Regions from separate parts of the Gilvimarinus sp. 1_MG-2023 genome, predicted to be linked through region 3. Evidence: predicted binding sites of a transcription regulator. Region 3 holds the regulator's gene; each other region holds the start of a gene.
The links. The regulator FliA, encoded in region 3, starts transcription of late flagellar genes. The targets are predictions, from matches to a motif close to TAAAGTTATNNNNNNNNCGGCCGATANCC.

Region 1 (8,227 bases), on a different contig from region 3:
TATCAATCGCATCGCGTGCCCGGAAAATACGCGAGCGCACGGTTCCCACCGGGCAGTCCATAATTGCGGCAATGTCCTCGTAGCTGAGCCCTTCCATCTCTCGCAGGGTCACCGCCGAGCGTAGATCTTCGGGCAACTCCCGAATAGCCGCATCCACCTCGCGCTGAATTTCATCGCACATTAGGCTGGTTTCCGGCGTCTCCATATCTTTCAACAGATCCGATCCGGAGTAATATTCAGCGTCCTCCATCTCGACATCCGACGCAGGAGGACGCCGCGAGCGCGACACCAAATGGTTTTTTGCGGTATTAATGGCGATGCGATAGAGCCATGTATAAAAGGCACTCTCACCGCGAAACTTTGCCAGTGCCCGGTAGGCCTTGATAAACGCCTCCTGGGCGACATCCTGCACTTCGGCGTGATCGCGAATATAGCGGCCAATAATGGAAAATATCTTGTGTTGATACTTAAGTACCAACAGGTCGAAAGCGCGTTTATCGCCTTTTTGTACCCGCTCGACCAGTTGCTGGTCAGTATCAGGCGCAGATTGCGCTGTCATTCGTAAACCCCCAAACACCCGCTCGATAAGCCGGTGACATTCAAATTCCACTGTGCCATAGCCGGCACTGACCGTCACGGTGAGCCAAACGGCGCCTCATTCCCCATTGACGCCCATAGACACACACTTCTAATAAGAAGTTCCACACATTATACGTATTTCTCTCTACCACTGGGATAAACCGGTGCAATTGGTTAAATAAGCCTCAGCGGGGGCGTAGCGTGCAACAACTTGTTATAATTCGCCCCTATTCGTTATAGCGAGCGTGTATGAAACAGCACCACCACCACGATGTCCTGATTATTGGCTCCGGCGCAGCCGGGCTAACCTTAGCGTTAAGTTTAGCGGAAACAGCCCGGGTTGCCGTGCTCAGCAAGAGCGCGATCAATACAGGCTCAACCTGGTATGCCCAGGGGGGAATTGCTGCGGTACTGGACGATCAAGACACGGTCGATGCACACGTTGCCGACACTCTCGTTGCCGGCGCTGGCCTCTGCCACGAAGACGCGGTGCGTTTTACCGTGGAAAACTCGACTAGCGCGATTGAGTGGCTGATTGAACAGGGGGTGGACTTCACCCGCGAATCCAACTCCGACGACTACCACCTTACCCAAGAGGGCGGGCACAGCCATCGGCGTATCATTCATAGCGCCGACGCCACTGGTAAGGCGGTACACAGCACATTAATAGACCGGGTTCAGGCCCACCCCAACCTCGAGATTTTTGAGAACCATGTGGCTCTCAACCTGATCACTCAGGCTGATTCCGGCTCACGTAAAGTACGCGCCTCAGGCGCCTATGCGCTTAACCGAGGCAATGACCACGTCAGCGTGTTTCAGGCCAAGGTAGTGGTATTGGCTACCGGCGGCGCCAGCAAGGTGTACCTTTACACCAGCAACCCCGACAGTGCCTCGGGCGATGGCATCGCCATGGCCTGGCGCGCCGGGTGTCGGGTCGCCAATATGGAATTCAATCAGTTTCACCCCACTTGCTTGTACCACCCCAAAGCCAAAAGCTTTTTGATCACCGAAGCGCTGCGCGGCGAAGGGGCTTATTTAAAGCTGCCCAATGGCGAGCGCTTTATGCACCGCTTTGACGAACGCGGCGAATTGGCCCCCCGGGATGTCGTCGCCCGCGCCATTGACTATGAGATTAAGCGGCTGGGCTGCGACTGCGTCTATCTGGACATATCCCACAAATCCGAGGCATTTATTAGCGAGCATTTCCCTACGGTCAAAGCCCGCTGTCTGGAATTTGGGATTGATATAACCCAAGACCCCATACCAGTAGTACCGGCGGCGCACTATACCTGTGGCGGCGTGGTGGTCGATCGCAACGGCCAAACCGATCTGGAAAACCTCTACGCCATTGGCGAAACCTCTTTTACCGGCCTACACGGCGCCAACCGTATGGCGTCGAATTCGCTGCTGGAGTGTATTGTTTACGCGCAATCGGCCGCTTTGCACATCAAGGGCAAAATCGACTCAGTGGCCACCCCCGCCGACAGCCCCAAGTGGGATGAGTCGCGCGTGACCAATTCCGATGAGGACGTGGTTATCTCTCACAACTGGGACGAGCTGCGGCGTTTTATGTGGGACTATGTTGGCATTGTGCGCACTCACAAACGACTGGAGCGAGCCACGCACCGTATAAAATTGCTGCAAAAAGAGATTGCCGAGTACTACAGCAATTACAAAGTGAGCGGGGATTTGATCGAACTGCGCAACCTGGTGACGGTGGCACAGCTGATTATCCGCTCGGCAATGGAGCGCAAAGAGAGCCGCGGCCTGCATTATTCGCTGGATCACCCCAATTTAAGCAGTATTGCTCGCAATACCATTTTGGTGCCCACCAATTTTGCCGCGCAAGACATTATTGTCAGTGCTGCACCTGAGTAACCAACCACACCCGCAAACGGTGATAATCCTCATGGGCCATGGAGTCAGGTGCCAGCAGTAAGTGAGTGCTCCCCCGGCCCGGACTCAAGCTCAAACCGACCAAGCCGGGCCATAGGGTTAATTTTCCTTTTAACCGAACCGGTTGTAAGTGCCCACCCTCCGGAGCCAAAAACCAACTGCCGGCCTCTAAGCGCAAATGCCAAATTCGCTTGAGTTCACCCCGCCCCCTGCTGCCCACAACCGCCACAACGACCACTAACAACCCACTGCAGATGAGCCACCATGCGGACTCTTGCCACTTAAGAGCCGTCACGACCAACAAAGCAAAACCTGCCAAGCTGTGCACTGCAAGGTGCCATGACAATAAAATCCGGGAGGGGAACAGTGTGGTATCGAGATAAACCCCCTCACCGGGATCGGCAAGGGGAGGTGATGTGGCCGAGGCTTTACGGCGCTTTTCCGGTATTTTCTCTGACAATGTGCACAATCCTTTGCAGCTGTGGATCTTCAGGGTCTTGGCGATGCAGCAGCCAGGCAAACATATCCTGATCTTCACATTCCAATAACTTCCAATAACGTTCCTTGTCGGCTTGCTCAAGGGAGGGGTATATATTGTCCAAAAATGGCAGCAAGATTAAATCCAGCTCCAGCATGCCACGACGACTTCCCCAAAATAGGCGATTACGCTCCACTTAAATTGCTCCGAACAGACGATTTTTAACGTTCGCAGTATAACCTAAGTTCCTCACCGGCTTATACAACCCAGGCCAAGTTATGGCCCGGGTTATCACGACTCTATCACTCAGTGTCGATATTAATGGTGCGAATCAGGGGCTGACCACGCCGATAAAAGCGTATGGGATACAGCTTGTCCTCTTTCAGTTCGGAGGACAGATCGCGATAATCATCGGCGTCACTCACCTCGTCATGGCCGAGTTGAACAATCACATCCCCGGGACGCAAGCCGGTTTCAGCCGCGGGAGAGTTTGGCTCCACTTGCCTAACCAGTGCACCTCCATCGAGTTTCCAGCGCTCACGATAGCGGCTGTCTATGTCATCCACCTTCATGCCTAAGCGGTCCAGAGCGCCGCTGTGGCGCGATTTGCCCGAGGACTGCTCGCTGTCATCCCCGGCCCGCTCGGCCAGAGTAACCTCTAGTGTTTTACGTTTGCCCTTGCGCATTACAGTGAGTTCAACTTCGGTGCCCGGTGCCACACGACCGACCAGTTGCGGCAAGGTGCCCGAGTCTTCTACCGTTTTGCCATCGAACTCGATCACAATATCGCTGGGCAACAACCCTGCCTTTTGCGCTGGGCTTTCATCTTCCACATCATTGACCAGTGCGCCCATGGGCTTATCTAAGCCGAAGGAAATGGCAAGATCGCGGTTAACATCGGTAATATATACGCCCAACCAACCGCGCTGTACCCGCCCATCATCCATCAGTTGCTCGACCACTTCCTGCGCTACATCCGCGGGAATGGAAAAAGACAGGCCATTGGAGCCTCCAGAGCGAGAATAAATTTGCGAATTAATACCGACCACTTCGCCGTTAAGATTAAACAACGGCCCACCGGAGTTGCCGGGGTTGATGGCTACATCGGTTTGAATAAACGGAACATACGAACTTTCATTGGCGCTAATGGAGCGGCCCATGGCGCTGACAATACCGGCACTGGCGGAGTAGTCCAAACCAAAGGGCGAGCCAATCGCCACCACCCATTGCCCCACTTTTAAACTCTCGGCTGGGGCAAACGACAAGGTCGGCAGATTTTTAGCGTCTATTTTTAGCAGGGCCAAATCCGACAATGGATCTACCCCCACCACCTCGGCGACCAACTCACGCTGATCAAACAAACGCACCACCACCTCATCGGCATCGTCGATGACATGATTGTTGGTCAGCACATGGCCCTCGGAGGAAATAATAAAACCCGACCCCATCGACCGGGCATTGCGCTCGCGCGGATTGGGCTGGCCAAAAAAGTGTCGGTGCGACTCGGGAATCTGATCCAAAAAGGATGGGCCACCCGATACAGTTTTGCTGGTGGTGATTTTGACCACCGCGGGCACACTATTTTCAATTAACTCGGTAAATTCAGGCAGAGCTGCCGCACGAACGGCCATGCCAGAAAACACCAAAACCACACTCATTACTATCTGTGTCATCAACACTCTGTGCTGCATGCAATCACTACCTCTATAGATTGGACCCTACCCTTCGGCAACAGCCGAGGGCGTCAATATCGAGGGTTTTGACCAACGCACTAGAGGAAAATTCCGAAGCTTAATATATTTTTACGCAGTGAATAAAACGAAAGGGGTTTGCACTTGCAGGCAACGGGGCTCGGCACCAATTCCAATGCAAGTAGACGGCAGCATTAAACCGTCGAGCGTGCGCGATTCAAATGCCTCTCACAAGGGTTAGTTGGCTCGGGCAAGCGCTTCGGGATCCGGTTCGAAACGGTCAACGCGCACGGTGACGCGCCTATTTTGCGCCCGCCCTGCAGCGCTTCGATTGGAGGCAATGGGGTAGCGCTCTCCGTGCCACCGCACTTCGATTAACCCCTCTGGTACACCGCGCTCGATTAAATAATTCACCACATATTCCGCACGCTTTTGCGACAGAACCAAGTTATCGGCACGAAGCCCGGCGCCATCGGCATGGCCATCAATCACCAGTGCGGTGATATAGGGGTCGGCTAAAACATAGCGAGCCAGATTGTCGAGCGTTTGCTGCTCGCTATCGTCAAACTCATCCGTACCGCCAGGAAAGAGAATGGATGTGCGGCGCACCTGGTCGTAATTGACAGGCAGCAAGCCGGATAAACACGTTTGGTACTCCGCCAGCGCCTGACGAATGCGTATCGGCTCAATAATCACATCCACCACATCGCTCGACTCGTACCAACTGTCGCCACGCAACAACAGTTGCCGCCCCTCTACCAGCTCTTGCAATAACTGTTGTGAGTCTCGCCAATCCAGGCTGACCGAATCGGTATCGCCCACCGATAATTCACGCATCGAATAGTGTTCACCAACACTGCGCCAGCGCGGAGCCAGAGAAAACAACTCGGCCTGGCCCGGTTTTAATTGGCGGTTAAGCTCGGTCAGCGAGAAGCGCTGAGTCTCGCCGGCCCGGCGCATAAAGACGGCCTCCCCCAGCAGGGGAATATCTTGGCGCATCTGGCAGGCAAAGACACTAGCATCGACCTGCCACTGAGTGTTTTCCATAGAGCCTGCGTAGGTGGCAGCGAAACTCGGTGCCACAACCAACCAGCCCAGCAATCCCAACCCTATGTCAATAACGCGTATTTTCACCCGTGCGGCTCCAACGATTTAGTCATTTGTGACGATCCCGAGAGAGATCACAGGGGTTATCGGCCTAATCCTGCTGCGCTTTAGCCCCATTTTTGCTAGGATGCACGGCTTTAAACTTCCCTGTGTGCATTGGTATGACAAACAAAATTACCCTGATTCGGCCCGACGATTGGCATATTCACCTGCGAGATGGTGACTCTCTCGCCCGCACGGTACCCGATGCCGCCCGGCAATTTGCCCGCAGCATCGTCATGCCCAATCTGGTACCCCCGGTCACCAATGCCAATGAGGCCTCGGCTTATCGTGAGCGCATCAAAGCCGCCACTCCCGCACAGGCTCAGTTTGAACCCCTTATGGTGCTCTATCTAACCGACAATACCCAGCCGGAAGATATCGTAGCTGCCAAAGCCGCCGGAGTAGTGGCCTGTAAACTCTACCCCGCCGGCGCTACCACCAACTCCGACTCGGGCGTCACAGATATCAACAATATTTACCCGGTACTGGAGGCCATGCAGCGCGAAGGCATTCTGTTTTTAGTACACGGCGAAGTCACCGATAGCGCGATTGATATTTTCGATCGGGAGAAGGTGTTTCTCGACACCATTTTGGGCCCCGTGGTCAGTGACTTCCCCGATTTAAAAATCGTACTGGAACATATCACCACCGCCGATGCCGCCGACTTCGTTAGATCGGCCAATGCTAATGTAGCGGCCACGATTACCGCTCATCACCTGTTGTACAACCGCAACCATATGCTGGTGGGGGGGATTAAGCCGCATTACTATTGCCTGCCGATTCTCAAGCGCATGACCCATCAAGACGCACTGGTGGCTGCCGCCACCAGCGGCAATCCCAAGTTCTTTTTGGGCACGGATTCTGCACCGCACACTAAAAACAAAAAAGAAGCCGCTTGTGGCTGTGCCGGTAGCTACACTGCCTACAGCGCTATTGAACTCTACGCCGAAGCCTTTGATCGGGCCGGAGCACTGGATAAACTGGAAGCTTTTGCCAGTCATTTTGGGCCGGACTTCTACGGTCTGGCGCGCAACACAGACACCATAACGCTGACCCGCGAGAGCTGGCAATTGCCGCAAACACTGCCCTATCTCGATGAAACCATTGTCCCTCTGTGTGCGGGAGAAACCCTCAATTGGAAACTGGCGACTATCGCTTAAGGATCTATCGTGAAGCCAAGCCCTCCGGAGTTTGAAAAAGATAACGCATCCCCCATGGCGCAACGCTTTCGCGGTTTTTTGCCGGTGGTGGTTGACGTTGAAACCGGCGGTTTTAACTGCGCCCGGGACGCCCTGCTAGAGGTAGCAGCGGTAACTCTGACCATGGACAGCAACGGCCTGATTATTCCCGAACAGACCCTGGAGTTTCATGTCGACCCGTTTGAGGGGGCCAACATTGAACAGTCGGCACTGGATTTTACCGGAATCGATCTCGACAGCGAAACACGACTAGCGATTCCGGAAGAGATGGCAATGACCGAGCTATTGCAGGGCATTCGCCGCGCTGTACGCCAGCAAGGCTGTACCCGCGCCGTGATGGTGGGCCACAACGCCCACTTTGACCTGGGGTTTGTCAATGCGGCCATTGAGCGCTGCGATATTAAACGCAATCCCTTTCACCCGTTTTCTTGTTTCGATACGGCTACGCTTTCCGGCCTGGCTTACGGCCACACCGTATTAGCCAAAACCTGCCAATTAGCCGGTATCGAATTTTCCAACAGCGCCGCTCACAGTGCCGCCTACGACGCCGAAAAAACCGCCGAGCTGTTCTGCAACATTGTCAATCGTTGGCACAACCTGGGCGGCTGGCCGCCGCCACTGTAAGCTGGCCCTGCTCAGTCGATCGTGATGGCGGGTAAATCTGGCGCCTGTAAAGTTCCGCCCGCAGCCGGTGCAATCACATCGGCCTCCCCCTTGGCCAAAACCACTCCATTCTGATTTGTCACGCTGCACGCTAAGGTCACCAATTTCATGCGAGCCTTTAGGCCGGTAACGGTCAAGGTCACCGTGGCGGTATCGCCAAGCTTTACGGGTTGCTTAAATTGCAGGGATTGGCTCCGGTAGACTGAGCCTGGGCCCGGTAATTGCGTGGCAATTGCAGCCGATACCAATGCCCCCAACCACATACCGTGGCCAATTCTTTCGCCAAACACCGTACCGGCCGCAAACTCGGCGTCCAGGTGAACCGGATTGACATCGCCACTGGTGGCCGCAAACAATACCAGATCGGCCTCGGTCAACGTTTTGCTATAGCTCGCGGTTTGATCAATCGCCAGGTCATCAAAGCCGATGCTTGTAAGCTGAGTCATATTTACCTCTTAATTGTGTACAAAAGCGCTATTGTACCCCCTAGTGAGACTTTCTCTGCTACCAAGGAGCCGAGCAAGTTGATATGCTTAGGTTTGAAGCGGAAATGATCTGGCCAAGTCACAGCT
Region 2 (8,227 bases), on a different contig from region 3:
CTGGCGTGTAGTTGCTCTGCCTGCGATTGGATACCATCTGGTACTACCCCATTGTCAAAACGATAATGGTTCGAACGTCGATCGCGGTTACTCTCTGCCACCGACTGCACCAGCTCATCTAAAGCCGGGTACAGCATATCCAGCTCACGCTTACACTCGATAAACTGACCGGGTAATTGCTCGGCAAAATGATCGACCCTACCCGCGCCACCGATTTGCCCCAACACCGTCGACAAACCTTTATTGCATTGCTCTAGCCAGCGACTAGTGGAGAGCATACGCGTGTGGTGGGCAAAATGATTGAGCGCTTTATCGGGCAGGTGGTGGCCCTCATCAAACACATAAATAGTTTCTTCCGGATCGGGCAAAATAGCGCCGCCCCCCAGAGCCAAGTCGGCCAACACCAAGTCGTGATTGGTGACAATGCAATCGGCATTGTGCAATGCATCGCGCGCTTTAAAAAAACTGCAGGCCGAGACATTTGAACAACGCCGCCCGGTGCATTGACGGTGATCGGTGGTGACGCGCTGCCAATCGGCGCTCTCCAATGCACTGGGCCAAGAGTCGCGTTCGCCATCCCATTTATTGGCAGCCAGTGCGTCCATCATCGACTCGTATAAACGCACGCCCTGCTCATCAACACTGGGCAGTTCATCTTCGTAGAGAGCACGAGTCGGATCGACGGTACTGGCAAACTCGCTCATTAAGTTGTCCAACTTAGACAGGCACAAATAGCGCCCCCGCCCCTTTGCTAAGGCGAAACTAAACGAGAGGTCTGAATGATTTTTTAACTCGGGCAAGTCTTTGTGAATGATTTGTTCTTGCAAAGCAACGGTGGCTGTGGATACCACCAATTTTTTTCCCAGAGCTTTGGCGATAATAATACTCGGCAATAGGTAGGCGATAGTCTTACCCGTGCCTGTGCCCGCTTCCACCACGCAAACATGACCATCGCTGTTGCGCACGCCTTCGGCATCGGAGGTAATCGACCCCAGAGTGCGAGCAATTTCAGCAATCATCATTTTTTGCCCGTGCCTTGAGCCGAGCTCGCGCGACTGTAAGAAAGCCGAATAACTCTCTTGGATGTTGCGTTTTATATCGTCAGTTAGCATTAATTTTGTCGAGCATTTAATTTACTGTGAACCGGATTGGCGTACATCTCCAGCAAGATTTCACGCTGCTCGGTGGGAATCGAAGCCACATGTAAATCAAACGCGGCCCGCTCTTCACGCAAATTACCGGGTTCGAATGGCAACCCTTGGGCAGAGTATGGCAGTGACCGAGCTTCATTGCCCAGCGCGTCGTAGGCAAAACAATTGCTCGGATGTAACACGTACTGGCTCCAGATTTGCCGGTCGATCTCGGCGGCCACCGCGACGTTATCTTCATACTCGCCGCTCAAGGGTGTGCCAAAGGCAACATGCACATTGCCCTTTTGCCCGGCGATACCTTTCGCAATACTTTGAATGTCTTCTTGATCGCCTTTCTCGTAGCTGCCGGTGGTTCGCTGGGCATAGAGCTCGTGGGTTTTGGCGCTATCACAGGGGTCCTGCTCATACGAGATAGAAACCGGCACGATTTTCAAAGACCTAACATATTCAGAGAAATCTTGGGTTTTAGGTCGGTTCAACGTCAGCATCCCAATCACAGCGGAGTTGGTCAGGTCTTTGCCATCTTTGGCCCGCCCTTCACGCTGTGCAATCCATATATTGGCTCGATCCACTGTCAAAGAATGGTGGATATACGCCGACAATTTTTTCGCCGCCTTGAGTTTTTCCCGTGGAGCCTTGGCAGAGCGATTGACGATAAAACTCTTATTCAATCGCATCAGGTCCGACACATAAGGCTTCGTCAACAAATTGTCACCAATAGCGATGCGCAATGTTTTAAAGCCGGCGTAATAAATGCTCCAGTTCACAAAAGCCGGATCTACGGCAATATCGCGGTGATTACTGACAAACAAATAGCCGCCGTCGGAGTCCAACTGATCGAGCCCGGATGTGGTCAATTTTGTGGTGGTGGTTTCAATCATATGACGCAGATATTTCTCAACCACCTCCTGCTGAAATTTATCCACCGTATCAACACAGGCCAGCTGCCTTTTCATTGCCCGCGACACCATTGGCCGTATAATAAAACCCAAAGGCCCCGCCAAGCGGGGAAACTTGAGTCTGGCAACAGCATCGGCCAACTCAGGATCGTTCAAAATACGGTCTAAGGCGGGCCGAACTTCGGCATCGTGGTAAGGGCGAATGTCGTCAAAATCGGTCATTAGTAGGTTCACACACGGTCAATAAATAGAGGGTTTGGCAGGTGACAGTTAGTCCCGCTCAACGTTAAGCCAATGCTTTAGCAACTGGCAAAATATTCAGCCGCACAACATACCCAAAAGAGGTGAAAAATGCCACTAAACACTGATATTAACTGCTATTGTGGCTCGATGGCACCGGCCTCTCAGTGCTGTGCCCGCTTTATTTATCAGGGGCAAATTGCGAGCACAGCGGTGGAGTTAATGCGCTCGCGCTACAGCGCTCATGTGTATGGCGCCATCGATTATCTGTGGCAGACTTGGAGCACCTCCAGCCGGCACAGCACCTCCCCGGAGGCAATTCACCAGTGGGCCAACCGTTGCGAGTGGTTAGGATTGGAGATTCTCGACTGGCATAAGGGGGGCGTGTCTGACCAAGAAGGCACGGTTACTTTTATCGCCCAGTACCGGCTCGGGCAGAAGACACATCAACACTTAGAGAAATCGCTGTTTCGGCGCGAGCAATCTTTTTGGCGCTATGTTGATCACTGCGCCTAATATTCGTCAAACTGTGACGCACATGATGTATTTAGCGCCAATTGTCGATAAACTGTTACCTGCCCAACTCTAGCTTATAGCCTACATGATGAAAATTCTTTTAGTCGAAGACAGCGCCACCTTGCGCCACGCCATGAGTCAGTATATTACTGACGCAGGCCATACGCCGTTGGTGGCAGAAAGTGGCGAGCAAGCGCTGCAACTGCTAGAAGACAACCCCGTCGATATGATCATCATGGATGTAGAAATGCCCGGCTTAAACGGGTTTGAAACCACCGCACTGATTCGCGAATGGCTGGGGGATCACTGGATTCCGATTATTTTCGTCACCGGAATGAGCGAAGACGAAGACTACCGGCAGGGTATCGAGGCCGGGGGGGATGATTATCTCATCAAACCCGTCAGTAAAATGATTATTACCGCCAAAATTCGGGCGATGGAACGTATTTCAGAGATGCGCGATCAGCTCAATGCGCTCAATAGCGAGCTGGAAGCCATCAGCCAGCTCGATAGCTTAACCCAAATATACAACCGCCGTACTTTTAACGAACAAGCCCAAAAGCAGTGGCTATTAGCCAGCCGGCAAGCCACCTGTATCAGCGCATTAATGATCGATGTCGATCACTTCAAACTGTACAACGACCACTACGGTCACCCTGCCGGTGACGCCTGCTTGGTTGCCATTACCGACGCCATCAAATCATGTCTGCACCGCCCTTACGACCTATTGGGACGCTACGGCGGTGAAGAGTTTGTTGTGCTGCTGCCAGACACCGATAAAGCCGGTATCGCCCGCGTTAGCGAGTGCATCAAACTAAGCATCGCCAATAAGTCGATACTGCACGAGGTATCACCCACCGCCGAAACGGTGACGGTATCCGTCGGCGGAGCCTGCTGCCCGCAAACATCCGGCCACAGCCTAGAGGGATTGATTAAAGCCGCCGATAGAGCGCTATACCGCGCCAAACACTCGGGGCGCAATCAGTACAATATTGATGAAATGACCGCCCATCGCACTGTAGTGATCGCTCACCCCGATGTGGAGATACAGCAACAAGCCAGCCAGCAATTGCAGCAGTACTACAATTTAGTGACGGCCGAAACCGCCGATGAAGCTTTGGAATTGTCCCTGACAATTCGCCCCGACTTGATTATTTTGAGCCCCGCTATGGCTGATCACCACGGGCGATTGCTCAGCAACCGGCTCAGCACTACCAAGCGCACCAGTACCACGGCTCAGTTGTTTCTGGGGCAGCCTCAAGCAGATACCACCGATGTTCAGCCCTGTGTGACTCTGCCCCTAAACCAAGACGACCTACTGCGAATGGCCAGCCAATTGCTCAGCATTTAACCCGCCACGCTGGGGCTCACAAGGTGCGCGCCGAGTTATACCAGTTGACGTCTCGGGCGTATTTATCCACTTGATCCACCACATCCAACACTAACGCAAACAGCGCCATTCGCACCAACACACCATTATCTGCCTGACGGAAAATAGCTAAATTGGGGTTCTGATTTAAATCGTTGTCTAGCTCATTGGCCTCGGCGCGCGAGTCGCGGGGCAAGGGGTGCATAATGACCGTATTGGGCTCGCAATACTGAGTGTAAATAGACTGGTTGAGGCGAAAGCGCCCACGGTAGGTATCGGCTTCGGCTTTGGAGGCGAAGCGCTCTTCTTGAATACGGGTTGAATAGGCAATATCGACGTTAGTGATGCTCTGGGTTAAATCCTCGGTAACCGCCACCGTATGGCCGGCGCTGCGCATATCATCGACAATATGCTCTGGCATAGCCAGCTCGGCCGGTGACACCAGTGTAATATGAACATTTTTAAATAAACGCATCAATTTACACAGTGAATGCACCGTACGGCCGTGCTTTAAATCACCGATTAAGGCAATCCTCAGGCCGTCAATCCCGCGATTTTTGGAAGCTAACTCTTTGCGTATAGTGTACAAATCCAGCAGAGCCTGGCTGGGGTGTTCATTGGCCCCGTCCCCACCATTTAATACCGGAACGCGGCTGGCTTCGGCAAACTCTGCCACCGATCCCTCGGCTGGATGACGCATACAAATGACATCGGAGAAACCAGACAACACTCGGGCGGTATCGTACAGTGATTCGCCTTTAGCAATGGCCGAGCTCTCAAATCCGGTGGTTTCGCGAACCTCCCCCCCCAGTAGATTAAAAGCGCAACCAAAGCTAATGCGGGTACGGGTACTTGGCTCGAAGAACATATTCCCTAAAATGGCGCCTTCCAGTACTCGAGTGACCTTGCGCCGCAGCGCGTAGGGCTGCATCGCATCCGCCACCTGGAAAATACGTTCAATATCTGGGCGATCAAATTGTTCGACGGAGAGAATATGAGAACCTGTGAAAATCACGACATTTCCTTGCGGTCTAAGGTGGGAGCAGTGGCGCTATTTTAGGCCTACAATCACACTTTGAACAGTGCCCAAAGGGCACTTTTCCAACTGCTCTTTACTCACAAGCTGCTATGCTTAGTAAGACAGGTGGCGTAAAATGTAACATTTATTGTTGCAACTTAACCCCAGAGCCGCTATTAAATACTAGCAGGCCGTTGAAATAATCATTGCGCTAATAAAAACTTTATAAATCGAGACCTTAGCCGATAGCTCTGAGGCATGATTTTCATTTAAGGATAAGCTGTGCCCGACCACCCAGATACTTTGGCCAAATTTGCCCAGGCCGAATGTGCTTATAAAATATTAGATCAGCAGTCCTTGCGCTGGAGCGCTCCGGTATTGTTCAGCGACCCGTTCGAGCTCAATCACCGCACTGCGCTGGCTTTTGACCCTCAAACGCTGCTACAGAGCGTCATTCGTACTTCTTGCGGAATGATTTTTGCCCGCGAAGAACCCAGAGGCAACTCGCCACTGGCCACTGTTATCCGCCGCTGGCGCGACGAAGAGAGGTTTTCTTCACCAGAGGAGGCCGAAGAAGTACTGGGCGAGTTAATGGCGCGCATGGTTGATCAGCGCCAGGAGGAAATTGATGAGACTATGGGCCACTGGCGCCTGTACACCCGCAGCTTGCGTATATGCAGCTTTAGCGCCAAGGCTGACAACCTCACGGCCTGGCAATATTTTGCCGACGAACATCGCGGCGCGGTATTGAAATTTCAGTGCGGCGACGACTCCTGTCTACCCCACCCCAAGCCGGTGCGCTATAACCAGACGCGACCCGAAATCACGACGTTAAAAGAGCAACTCAATGTCGTGCTGTACAACGAAAAATTAAGACCACAGGAATATTTTGAGGATAAATTTTTACTCAAACAACCCAGCTCTAAAAACGAGCAGGAATGGCGCTGCCTAATGAATGTGAGCCCCGAGGACGCGGTGAAAACAACCGATGAAAAGCAATGGTTCACCGAGGTCCCTTTTGCTTCGGAGCATTTGCGCTCGGTTTATTTAGGTGCATTTATGCCAGTGGAAACGAAAAAACAATTTTTAGAATTGGTCAGTAAAAAGTACCCGAACACCAAAATATTTCAGGCCGAACCGGTGGCGGGCAAATATGAAATTGAATTTACCCGTATTACCCTCAATAGCTAAACAAGTTGCGAGGCATCGCTAGGGCCTAACCAGATTCAGTGAAACCGACGCCTGGCAGCCAACAAACCGGCTAACATGGCCCCGCTTAACACCACCATCGGCCAACTGCCCCAGCGCATAAATGGTGTACCGCCGTAGGCGGGATAGACCACCCCACTCAATGTGGTGGCGACAAATTGCTCGCTCTTGGCCACGATCTCACCTTTGGGGTCAACAATCGCACTGATCCCATTATTAGTACTGCGAATTAAATAGCGCCCCGTCTCCAAAGCGCGCATTTGCGCCATTTGCAGATGCTGCAGCGGGCCAATAGAGTCGGCAAACCAGGCATCGTTACTGACCGTAAGCAACACATTGCGATGGCGCGCGCCCCGAGCCACTAAAGAGGGATAGACCACTTCATAGCAAATACTGGGCGCAATACTAACATCGCCTATTTGCAGACCACTTTGTCCGTCACGGCCCTGATGAATATAAGAGGTGGGTAAATCAAAAAATTCAATCGCCCCTCGCAGCCAACTTTCTAGGGGAACATACTCGCCAAATGGCACCAAACGCTGCTTGTGGTATATCCCCAACGCCTCACCAAAACCCGCCAGAGAATTGTAAAATCTCCGTGTTTGGCGCTCATCAAAGATAATGCCAGTAATCACTCCGGTTTGAGTGTCGCTGGCTTTGCGGTTCACCTCATCGAGAAAATCCAACGCGTTATGATAGGTTAAAGGCACTGCCGCCTCAGGCCAGATCAGCCAGTCGCTGCTCCAGTGCCCTTCACTCATCTGCATTAATAAATCTAAGGTAGGCTGTGCTTGGGCCGGGTGCCACTTCACCTCTTGCGCGATATTGGGTTGCACCATGGCGACTTTCACCGGCTGATCACTGTTCACCCGCGTCCAAGATATACCTTGCAGCCACCAGCCACCCAGCCAAAGACAGAGACTCAGCACAGTCGCCATCCACAAGTTGGCAGAAGGCCGCATAAAGAACGCCCAGCTGGCCAAACAGGCCGCACTGAAGGTGGCCAAAAAGCCGACCCCCAATACACCCAGCACCGGTGCCCAACCCGACAGCGGGGTCGATAAATGACCGTAGCCAATAAACAACCAAGGGAAACCGGTTAAAAACCACGTGCGCACCCACTCACCCAATAGGTAGCAGGCGGGAAATCCCAGCAAAATGCCTAGTCGGCCGTGGCCAATTAAACGCGTACACAGGGCAAAAGGCGCTGCAAAAACGAGCGCAAGCAATAAAACAAACAGCGCTGTTAACAGTGCAGCCAACCACCATGATGCATTGCCAAATTGATTGATGGCGACATACACCCAAGAGGCGCCCACACCGTATAGGCCAATACCAAAGGCCGTCGACAATCGAAACGCGCGGCCAGGGGACGATTTAAACAACAGTAACGCAAAGCCCGCCAACCCCAAAAACCCCAAAGGCCAAAGGTTAAACGGGGCCAAAGCCAAAGGCTGAACCACGCCACACAACAAAGTGAGGGCGGTGGCAAGCCAGGGAGGGAGTTTGTGAATACCGGACTTCACCTGCCCGGTGATGATGGTCTCAGAGGTCACCAAGGGTTAATCGCACCAAATGAATTTGCCGGTTATCGGCGTAAAGTACGCGAAATTTAAACCCATCAATTTCCGCCGTTTCATTGCGCTTGGGCAAATGGCCAAACGCTTGCATCAAAATACCGCCGATGGTATCGAAATCATCATCGGATAAACCGGCCTCGAAGTAATCGTTGAAATCCTCGATCGGCGTCAGTGCTTTAATCACAAAGTCCGTATCGCTGACACGCTTAATGTGCTCATCGCTCACTTCTTCATCGGTCTCATCT
Region 3 (8,227 bases):
CTGTCAGGCTCATTACCATCAACTAATAACTCCAGACTTTTTTGGGCAAATGGGTCTTTTTCTTCTTCCGCCAAACGCTCTAGCCCTAACAGCCCTTCTTTACGTGCAACTGACGACCAATGAGTTATTTTCTTCACGCCTTTGGCATAATCCACAGACGGTGGTCGAAACACCCAAGGGAACATCCCCAACGCCCGCGACAAACAATCTTTCGGGGTCTGCAACATGGCAGCGCCAGCCGTACCGCCAAAAACAATTAACGCGGCAGGCAAATTAACCAGCGAGCCCAGAGATCCGCCCTCAATAAAATTACCGCCAATAATAGCCGCAAAACCAAGTATGACGCCAATAATACTGAGCAGATCCATTAGGTCACCTCATTGGCGATTTCTATGCCAATCTCTTTTAATGGCAGTATTCGATCAGATAAATTAGCTCTAGCTACCGCCATTGGCATACCGTAAATGACACAACTGGCTTCATCTTGACTCCAGATTTGAGCGCCCTTTTGTTTTAGCAGTTCTGCCCCCTTGCATCCATCAGACCCCATCCCGGTTAGCACAACGCCAAGCACACGATCCGACAAACTATTAGCGGCGGAACCGAAAGTGATATCCAAGCTGGGTTTATAGTTAATTCTCACATCATCGGGCATTACTTTTACTTTTGAGCCACGAGAATCCAGCATCATTTGCTTACCCCCGGGCGCCAACAATGCCACACCCGGCCGTAAGGTGTCGCCATCCACCGCTTCGCGAACCTCAATAGCACATTGCTTGTTAAGTCTTTCGGCAAAAGCTTTAGTAAAATTCTCCGGCATATGCTGTACCAGCAAAATAGGTATTGGAAAATTTCCCGGCAATTTAGTCAACACATCGGTCAATGCCACCGGCCCTCCGGTTGAGGCGCCAACCACGAGCAGTTTAGGCTTGGGGAATGTCTTTTTAATTGAGCTGGATTTCGTTGATTCGACTCTTGGCCGGCTGCTCGTTAATGGTTGCCGTTTCGGCAGCGGGGTTACACGATCAGCAGTGGCTGCATGCCTTGTTGCAGTATTGGCCGGACTAACGGCTGGGGTACTTTTTGCTTGACGAGCTAAAGTAAGTAATCGTTCGTGTAATTTTTGAGTTAAAGTCACGGAGTTGCGAGACACTTCGGCAAAATCTTTGGGGATAAAATCCAAAGCGCCTGCGGCCAATGCATCCAGAGTAATACGTGCACCTTCGTAGGTTAACGAAGAAAACATTAAGATAGGCGTAGGGTTTTCGGCCATAATATGCCTGACCGCGGTTACCCCGTCCATCACCGGCATTTCGAAATCCATGGTGATAATATCAGGTTTGGCCTTGGCAACCATTTCTACAGCTTCTCGGCCATTACTTGCAACAGCAACCACCTGAAGATTTGCATTTTTACCGATAATTTCCTTCAGTCGTGTTTGAAAGAAGTGTGAATCATCTACAATCATTACCCGTACGGGCATGCCTTATCTCCATTTATCAGGATAAAATCCATAACCGTTACAACTCAAAATCACGCGCCATTAGAATAGCTCTGCAATAAGCTAGGCACATCTAAAATAAGAGCGATGGTGCCATCACCGGTAATCGTAGCGCCGGCCATCCCCGGGGTACCCTGTAACATTTTACCCAGAGGTTTAATAACAACTTCTTCCTGTCCGATCAATTGGTCTACAACAAAACCCACACGCCGTGTGCCTACCGTTACAATCACCACATGGCCTTCTTTTTGATTTTTGGTGGATACATGCGCACCATTGATCAACCAATTTTTCAGGAAAAATAGAGGTATTGCCTGATCTCGTATTGCCACGCACTCTTGGCCATCCACCACGTGGGAACGGGTAAGATCCATATGGAAAATTTCATTTACACTGACCAAAGGCAAAGCAAAGGTCTGATTTTCCAACATGATCATCAACGTTGGCATGATTGCCAGGGTAAGCGGGACTTTAATATTAAAGCGAGTGCCCTCACCCAATTTCGATTGAATTTCTATCGAACCATTTAATTGGGTGATTTTAGTTTTCACCACATCCATTCCGACGCCGCGGCCCGACACGTCGGAGATTTCTTTTTTCGTTGAAAAGCCGGGAGCAAAAATTAACGCAAAGGCTTCACTATCGGATAACCGCTGCACAGTATCCTCATCATAGACACCTTTCTCCACTGCAATCTTGCGCAGCTTATCCGGATCCATACCGGCGCCATCGTCGGTAATAGACAGAAGAATATGATCGCCCTCTTGCTCCGCGCCCAGCACAACACACCCTTTGCGTGGTTTGCCTTTTTGTTCCCGAATTTCTGGCAGTTCGATACCGTGATCTACCGAATTGCGCACTAAGTGAACTAAGGGATCGGCCAAAGCTTCAACCAAGTTTTTATCCAGGTCGGTTTCTTCACCGACCAGTTCAAGGTCAATCTCTTTTTTCAAATTGCGAGCCAAGTCCCGCACCACACGAGGAAAGCGACCAAACACCTTTTTAATTGGCTGCATACGAGTTTTCATAACGGATGACTGCAAATCAGCCGTTACAACATCAAGATTAGAGACCGCCTTAGATAAAGACTCATTTTGAGCGCTATCACCTAATCGCACCAATCGATTGCGCACCAAGACCAGCTCGCCCACCATATTCATGATTTCATCGAGCCGTTGCGTATCTACCCGCACTGTTGTTTCTACTTGGGCTGGCGCGCCTTCTCGCTCAGGCCGGCCTTTTTGTGGGCCACCCGGTGTAGCGCTTTTGGCTTGAGCCTGAGACGCTGAAGCTTTAGGCGCTAATTCTACTTTTGGCTTAGCAGAAGGTGTTGGAGCGGGAGCTTTGTCTTGAGCTGCATTACTTTGAGGCCCTTTGCCTTTACCGTGTATTTGATCCAGCAAAGCTTCAAATTCGTCGTCGCTGATATCATCACTGGCTCCAGCGGCTTTAGCCGGCTCGGAGCTGTCGGCGGCTGGCGTGCTCTCAGCAGGAGCTGAGCCAGCGGTTTTTGTCGGGGCCTTACCCTTGCCGTGTAATTCGTCCAACAGAGCCTCAAACTCGTCATCGCTAATCTCATCACTTGAGGTTGCCGGCTTGCTATTGCCGCTTGGCGCTGAAGGCGCTGCCGCACCGGGAGCTTGCCCGGCACCGTGAAGTTGATCGAGTAATGCATCAAATTCATCTTCGGAAATCTCATCACTACTACCATCAGGTGTAGTGGCCGCAGTAGTGCTCGCGCCGCTCGGTTCGTTAGTAGATTGGCCCGCCGTAGTACCGGATAAGGCATCCAACAGGTCATTAAATTCGTCGTCGGTGATATCGCTGCTAGCGCGAACGGTATCGGGCGAAGCGCTTTGCGACTCAGACGGGACAGCACCGTCATCGGCAGGGGCTGCGCTGGGTCCGTTCAGATCCTCGCAGGCGACCAGTTTTTCGAGCTGTGAAAGGAGTTCGGGGTCGGCCGCGGTGAGCTCTTCGCGTTGAGAGACCTGTTCGAATTGCAAATTAACGGCATCTAGCGCTTGCAACACAACATCCATAAGCTCAGATGTCACTTCGCGTTTACCATTGCGCAGAATATCGAACAGGTTTTCGGTGACGTGACAGCATTCCACCATCGCGTTTAACTGTAAAAAACCGGCCCCACCCTTAACGGTATGAAAACCGCGAAAAATGGCATTCAGTAATTCACGGTCGTCGGGCTGACGCTCCAGTTCGACCAGTTGTTCTGAGAGGTTCTCTAGAATCTCACCGGCTTCAACCAGGAAATCCTGTAGAATTTCTTCATCATCACCGAATCCCATTCACTCTTCCTCTAAAAGCCGAGACTGGACAGCAGGTCATCTACTTCGTCCTGACTTGATACTACGTCTTCTTTTTCTTTATCAATTTGAGGGCCTTCGCCTTTACTGACTTCAACAACGCGGGCCTTACCCTCGTTATCGGCCTCAACTTGTAAACCTGTAATCTCTTCTACCTGACCGGCGATTCGAACCAAACTGACCAAATCCTGTTCGACTTCATTAATCAGACCCATTACGCGCTTGAGCACTTGACCGGTTAGATCCTGAAAGCCCTGCTCGAGAATGATTTCCTGCAGGTTTTTCCCCAGCTGCTGAGTACCACTTTCCATTTGGCCCAAAAAATCATCCATACGGGTGTAGAGTGCTCTGAACTCGTCCGCACTCATGTCTCCACTTTGCAACCGGGTCCACTCTTGTTTGAGAGAGTTAGCCTCTTGTCCCAGGTTCATCGCAATAGGAGCGGCCTCTTCAACCATGTCCATGGTCTTGTCAGCGGCACTCTGGGTTAAATCAATGACATACTTTAAACGGTCGGTAGCATCGCGAATTTCAGAACGCTCAATACTGGGAGGTTCTGAGGAGAGGTCGCCGTCAACATTGAAATTGACAATGGCACTGTGCAGACCGCGGGTTAAACGGCCCACAGACTGGAAAAGATGCTGATCCCGGGAAGACACTATCGATTCAATTAAGCGGGTCGCCTCATCGTAATCATTACCTTGAAGTTTCTCCACCAGCAAACTGGCACTTTCTTGCAGTTCTTTGACGAACATTTTGTTGTCGTTTTCTTGAGTATCAGACGTCATCGGAGTGCCTTTATTGTTGTAATTTTCTGAGCTATTAACCTACCCGCTCGAAAATCTTCTCAATCTTCTCTTTCAGTGCCGCCGCAGTGAAAGGCTTGACGACATAACCATTAACACCCGCTTGCGCCGCCTCAACAATTTGATCCCGCTTTGCTTCGGCAGTGACCATAAGAACTGGCAAAGGCGCCAGTTTCTCATCGGCGCGAACTGCTTTAAGCAAATCGATACCACTCATCCCTGGCATGTTCCAGTCGGTAATCAAGAAATCAAACCCGCCGCTTTTCAGCATCGGCAGTGCAGTCACACCATCATCAGCTTCGTGGGTATTGGTAAACCCAAGGTCTCTGAGTAGATTTTTGATGATCCGCCGCATTGTCGAAAAGTCATCGACAATTAGAATCTTCATTTCTTTATCCAATGCTGCCTCCGTATTACTCTCAAGGGAGTCTGAATTACTCTAATTCTAGTCGCTGGGGAGAATGAATCCAGTGCCAGCGGCCACTTTACGTTCCGATCCTATATTTTTGAGATCGGAACCCGGCTATTGTACCCTATGATCAATCATTCTGGGTCCAATCTGACAGTCTGGACCTGAGTCTGCTAGCCGCCTGAGAATGTATCTGACTAACCCGGGACTCACTAACGCCTAATATTTGACCAATTTCTTTAAGATTTAGCTCTTTATCATAGTAAAGGGCCAACACCATTTTTTCCCGTTCCGGCAATTGGTTTATCGCCTGACTGAGAGATACCTTTAGGCTTTCTCGCGTTATATTGTCCTGAGGGTTATCAAACTCGCTGGATTCACCGGAAAGAGAAGCTCCGGCATCGTCGGTAAAGGTTTCTTCATAGCTAAACAAACGGCTGGAATTGGCATCGCGCAGCATTGCGTGATAATCGTTCAGTTCAACCCCTAATTCGGCTGCCACTTCACTGTCGTCGGCATCGCGTCCATGTCGAGCCTCCACCCGGGTAATAGCCTCGCTGACACGTCGAGCGTTGCGATGAACAGATCTTGGAGCCCAGTCCCCGCGTCGCATTTCATCGACGATGGCACCTCGAATTCGAATGCCAGCATAGGTTTCAAAGCTAGCGCCTTTAGATCCATCGTATTTTTGTGCCGCCTCAAGAAGGCCAATCATGCCCGCCTGTATTAAATCATCGACCTGCACTGATGCAGGCATTCTTAACATCATATGGTGAGCGATACGCTTTACCAGTGAGGCGTAGTCTTCGACATTGATAGGATTCGCTTGGGAATTCGAATTACTGTACATAGCCAACCCATTTGCCGCGTTCATTACTCAATACCCCGCCCCACCCGTTTGCAGAAGCCGCTCTACAAAAAACTCTAACTTGCCGGTTGGTGCAGCCGGCAGAGGCCAACCATCAACCGTTTTTGCCAATTGGCGGATAGCCTGAGCAGCTTTGCAATTAGGTGCAAATTCCAGTAAAGCTTTCTGCTTTTGCACCGATTTGCGAACGGTCTCATCGAAAGGGACCTGTCCAACATACTGCAGTGTTACCTCTAGGAACCGCTCACAAACAGCATTGAGTTTGGCGAACATGAGCTGCCCCTCTCTGGCTCCTCGGGTCATATTGGCCACCACTCGAAAGCGCTGCACATCGTGTTCTTTATTCAGAAGTTTGATCAGTGCGTAGGCATCGGTAATCGATGATGGCTCATCGCATACCACGACGAGTACCTCATTGGCCGCACGAGCAAAACTCACCACGGTATCGGAAATACCTGCCGCAGTATCAATGACGAGCACATCAACTTGATCGCTCAAATCACTAAAGGCAGAAATCAGCCCAGCGTGCTCTTGGGGGCTCAACTCCGCCATTCTTTGTACACCCGAGGCCGCCGGTACAATTTTGATACCGGCAGGCCCGGTGACTAACACATCCTCAAGATCACAATTGCCCGCCAGTACATCAGCTAAGGTGTATTTGGGGGAGATTCCTAAGAGTACATCGACATTGGCCAAGCCAAGATCAGCATCCAGCAATACCACACGGCGACGCAGCTGAGCCAGTGCCATACTGAGATTAACCGAAATATTACTTTTACCTACACCGCCTTTACCACCGGAAACAGCAATGACTTGCACAGGGCGATTTTGACTCATCTCAACACTCTCTTTGTCGCACTCACCCAGGTGAGGCCCAATAAGTTATCTGTAATACGCAATCTATTGTCAATCATTACACAGTAATGCCTGTCACTCACAGAGTTTATCGCCGCACAGTTACTTTTGATTCAGCATTGCCCGCGACACGCACTGCTCGGCTCAATAAACTCGGGCCTTTGGCAACCGCTATATCATCAGGAATTTCCTGACCATCGGTAGTATAGGCTATTGGCAGTTTTGCCTGTATCGCACAATCAATGGCCTCGCCGATACTGGTGGTTTCATCCAGTTTAGACAACACACAACCCTGCAGCTTTGCCTCATTGTAGGCGTGAAGTGACGCTTGTAACATCTGAGCTTGGCTATTGGCCGGCAAAACCAGCAAACTGCGCACTTTAGGGATCTGGGCCAGAGCTTTCATCTGTTGTTTTAGCACAGGGTCGCCGTGACGCAAGCCTGCGGTATCAATAAGCACCAATTCGACATTGCGTAAACTGCGCAACACTTGGGGCAAAGGGTTGTGATCATCAACTACTCTCAGGGGCACTTTTAGAATGCTCGCCAGAGAACGCAATTGGTCGTGTGCCGCTAAACGCTGAGTATCGGTGGTCACTAAAGCGACTTTATCAGCGCCGTGTTGCATGACATAGCGCGCCGCTAGCTTGGCAACGGTTGTGGTTTTTCCGGCGCCGGTTGGCCCAACAAAGGCAAAAACACCCCCGCTGGCGGTCACATCTTCTCGGCAAACTGGTATGGCTTTCGCCAAACGGGCCATTACCTCAGGCCAAGCCTTGGCAATTAAACGATTGTTTAAAGGCTTTTTTAGCACCGCTCGGGTTACGCGTTCAGAAAACCCCAAATTATATAAGCGCTGGGCCATGCCGCCATTAATAGGTGCGGCCGCTTTGGTGTTAGGCGGCGCAGACGCGAAAGACGACAACTGCTGTTCAAGCAATTGTCGCATTTGTAAGATTTCTTCTTGTAAATCCGCAATACTCTGACGCTCTGCACCTGAGTCTGCACGCTCGGTCAGCTCAAGTTTAGCTGTCTCAATTGGTTCGTCCAACAAACCATAACGTTCGGCCGCTGATTGAGTTTTAACCGTTGCTTTAGGCTTGGTCATGTTGCCTACCGCTGCATTAGAGACGCGGATACCGGCATTAACAACCTGACGCTCTGCCAAATACTCATCGGCAGACTCGTCAACTGCCGCACGGGCAGCCAAGCGACGACTGGCCAACTCAATGTCGGCCATTATATCGGCTCCACTTTTATCTGACTTATCTTGGTGGTCGGGAAACAATGGCTGTGGCTGAGATTGACTCGACAACATACCCGGCGCTGCTTGAACCGTGGTAGAATCGGAGCTACTGGTTAAAATTTCCACACCCTCTTTTACCCGTCGGGTAGAAAGAATCACAGCATCTTCGCCGAGGTTTTGGCGCACTAATTCAAGTGCCCGCCGCATATCTTTGGCTA

Region 1: Q4563_RS09145 (MotY family protein) is a predicted target of FliA. The motif match lies at 5,833-5,861, and genes of this name have one in related genera.
Region 2: Q4563_RS09370 (DUF2971 domain-containing protein) is a predicted target of FliA. The motif match lies at 5,416-5,444, and genes of this name have one in related genera.

The regions. Positions count from the first base shown of each region.
Region 1 covers NZ_JAUOSC010000006.1:76,479-84,705, forward strand. The annotation lists gene rpoE (RNA polymerase sigma factor RpoE) at 1-559, opposite strand, end outside; gene nadB (L-aspartate oxidase) at 829-2,457, shown strand; gene Q4563_RS09130 (protein YgfX) at 2,438-2,935, opposite strand; gene Q4563_RS09135 (FAD assembly factor SdhE) at 2,904-3,149, opposite strand; gene Q4563_RS09140 (Do family serine endopeptidase) at 3,256-4,626, opposite strand; gene Q4563_RS09145 (MotY family protein) at 4,882-5,778, opposite strand; gene pyrC (dihydroorotase) at 5,913-6,953, shown strand; gene rnt (ribonuclease T) at 7,008-7,616, shown strand; gene Q4563_RS09160 (MaoC family dehydratase) at 7,628-8,101, opposite strand.
Region 2 covers NZ_JAUOSC010000006.1:129,394-137,620, forward strand. The annotation lists gene dinG (ATP-dependent DNA helicase DinG) at 1-1,112, opposite strand, end outside; gene Q4563_RS09350 (1-acyl-sn-glycerol-3-phosphate acyltransferase) at 1,112-2,272, opposite strand; gene Q4563_RS09355 (YchJ family protein) at 2,402-2,806, shown strand; gene Q4563_RS09360 (diguanylate cyclase domain-containing protein) at 2,892-4,157, shown strand; gene Q4563_RS09365 (aspartate carbamoyltransferase) at 4,174-5,190, opposite strand; gene Q4563_RS09370 (DUF2971 domain-containing protein) at 5,476-6,384, shown strand; gene lnt (apolipoprotein N-acyltransferase) at 6,420-7,958, opposite strand; gene Q4563_RS09380 (HlyC/CorC family transporter) at 7,948-8,227, opposite strand, start outside.
Region 3 covers NZ_JAUOSC010000001.1:406,285-414,511, forward strand. The annotation lists gene Q4563_RS01730 (flagellar motor protein) at 1-368, opposite strand, end outside; gene Q4563_RS01735 (protein-glutamate methylesterase/protein-glutamine glutaminase) at 368-1,483, opposite strand; gene Q4563_RS01740 (chemotaxis protein CheA) at 1,534-3,807, opposite strand; gene Q4563_RS01745 (protein phosphatase CheZ) at 3,819-4,613, opposite strand; gene cheY (chemotaxis response regulator CheY) at 4,648-5,031, opposite strand; gene Q4563_RS01755 (RNA polymerase sigma factor FliA) at 5,171-5,914, opposite strand; gene Q4563_RS01760 (MinD/ParA family protein) at 5,918-6,745, opposite strand; gene flhF (flagellar biosynthesis protein FlhF) at 6,852-8,227, opposite strand, start outside.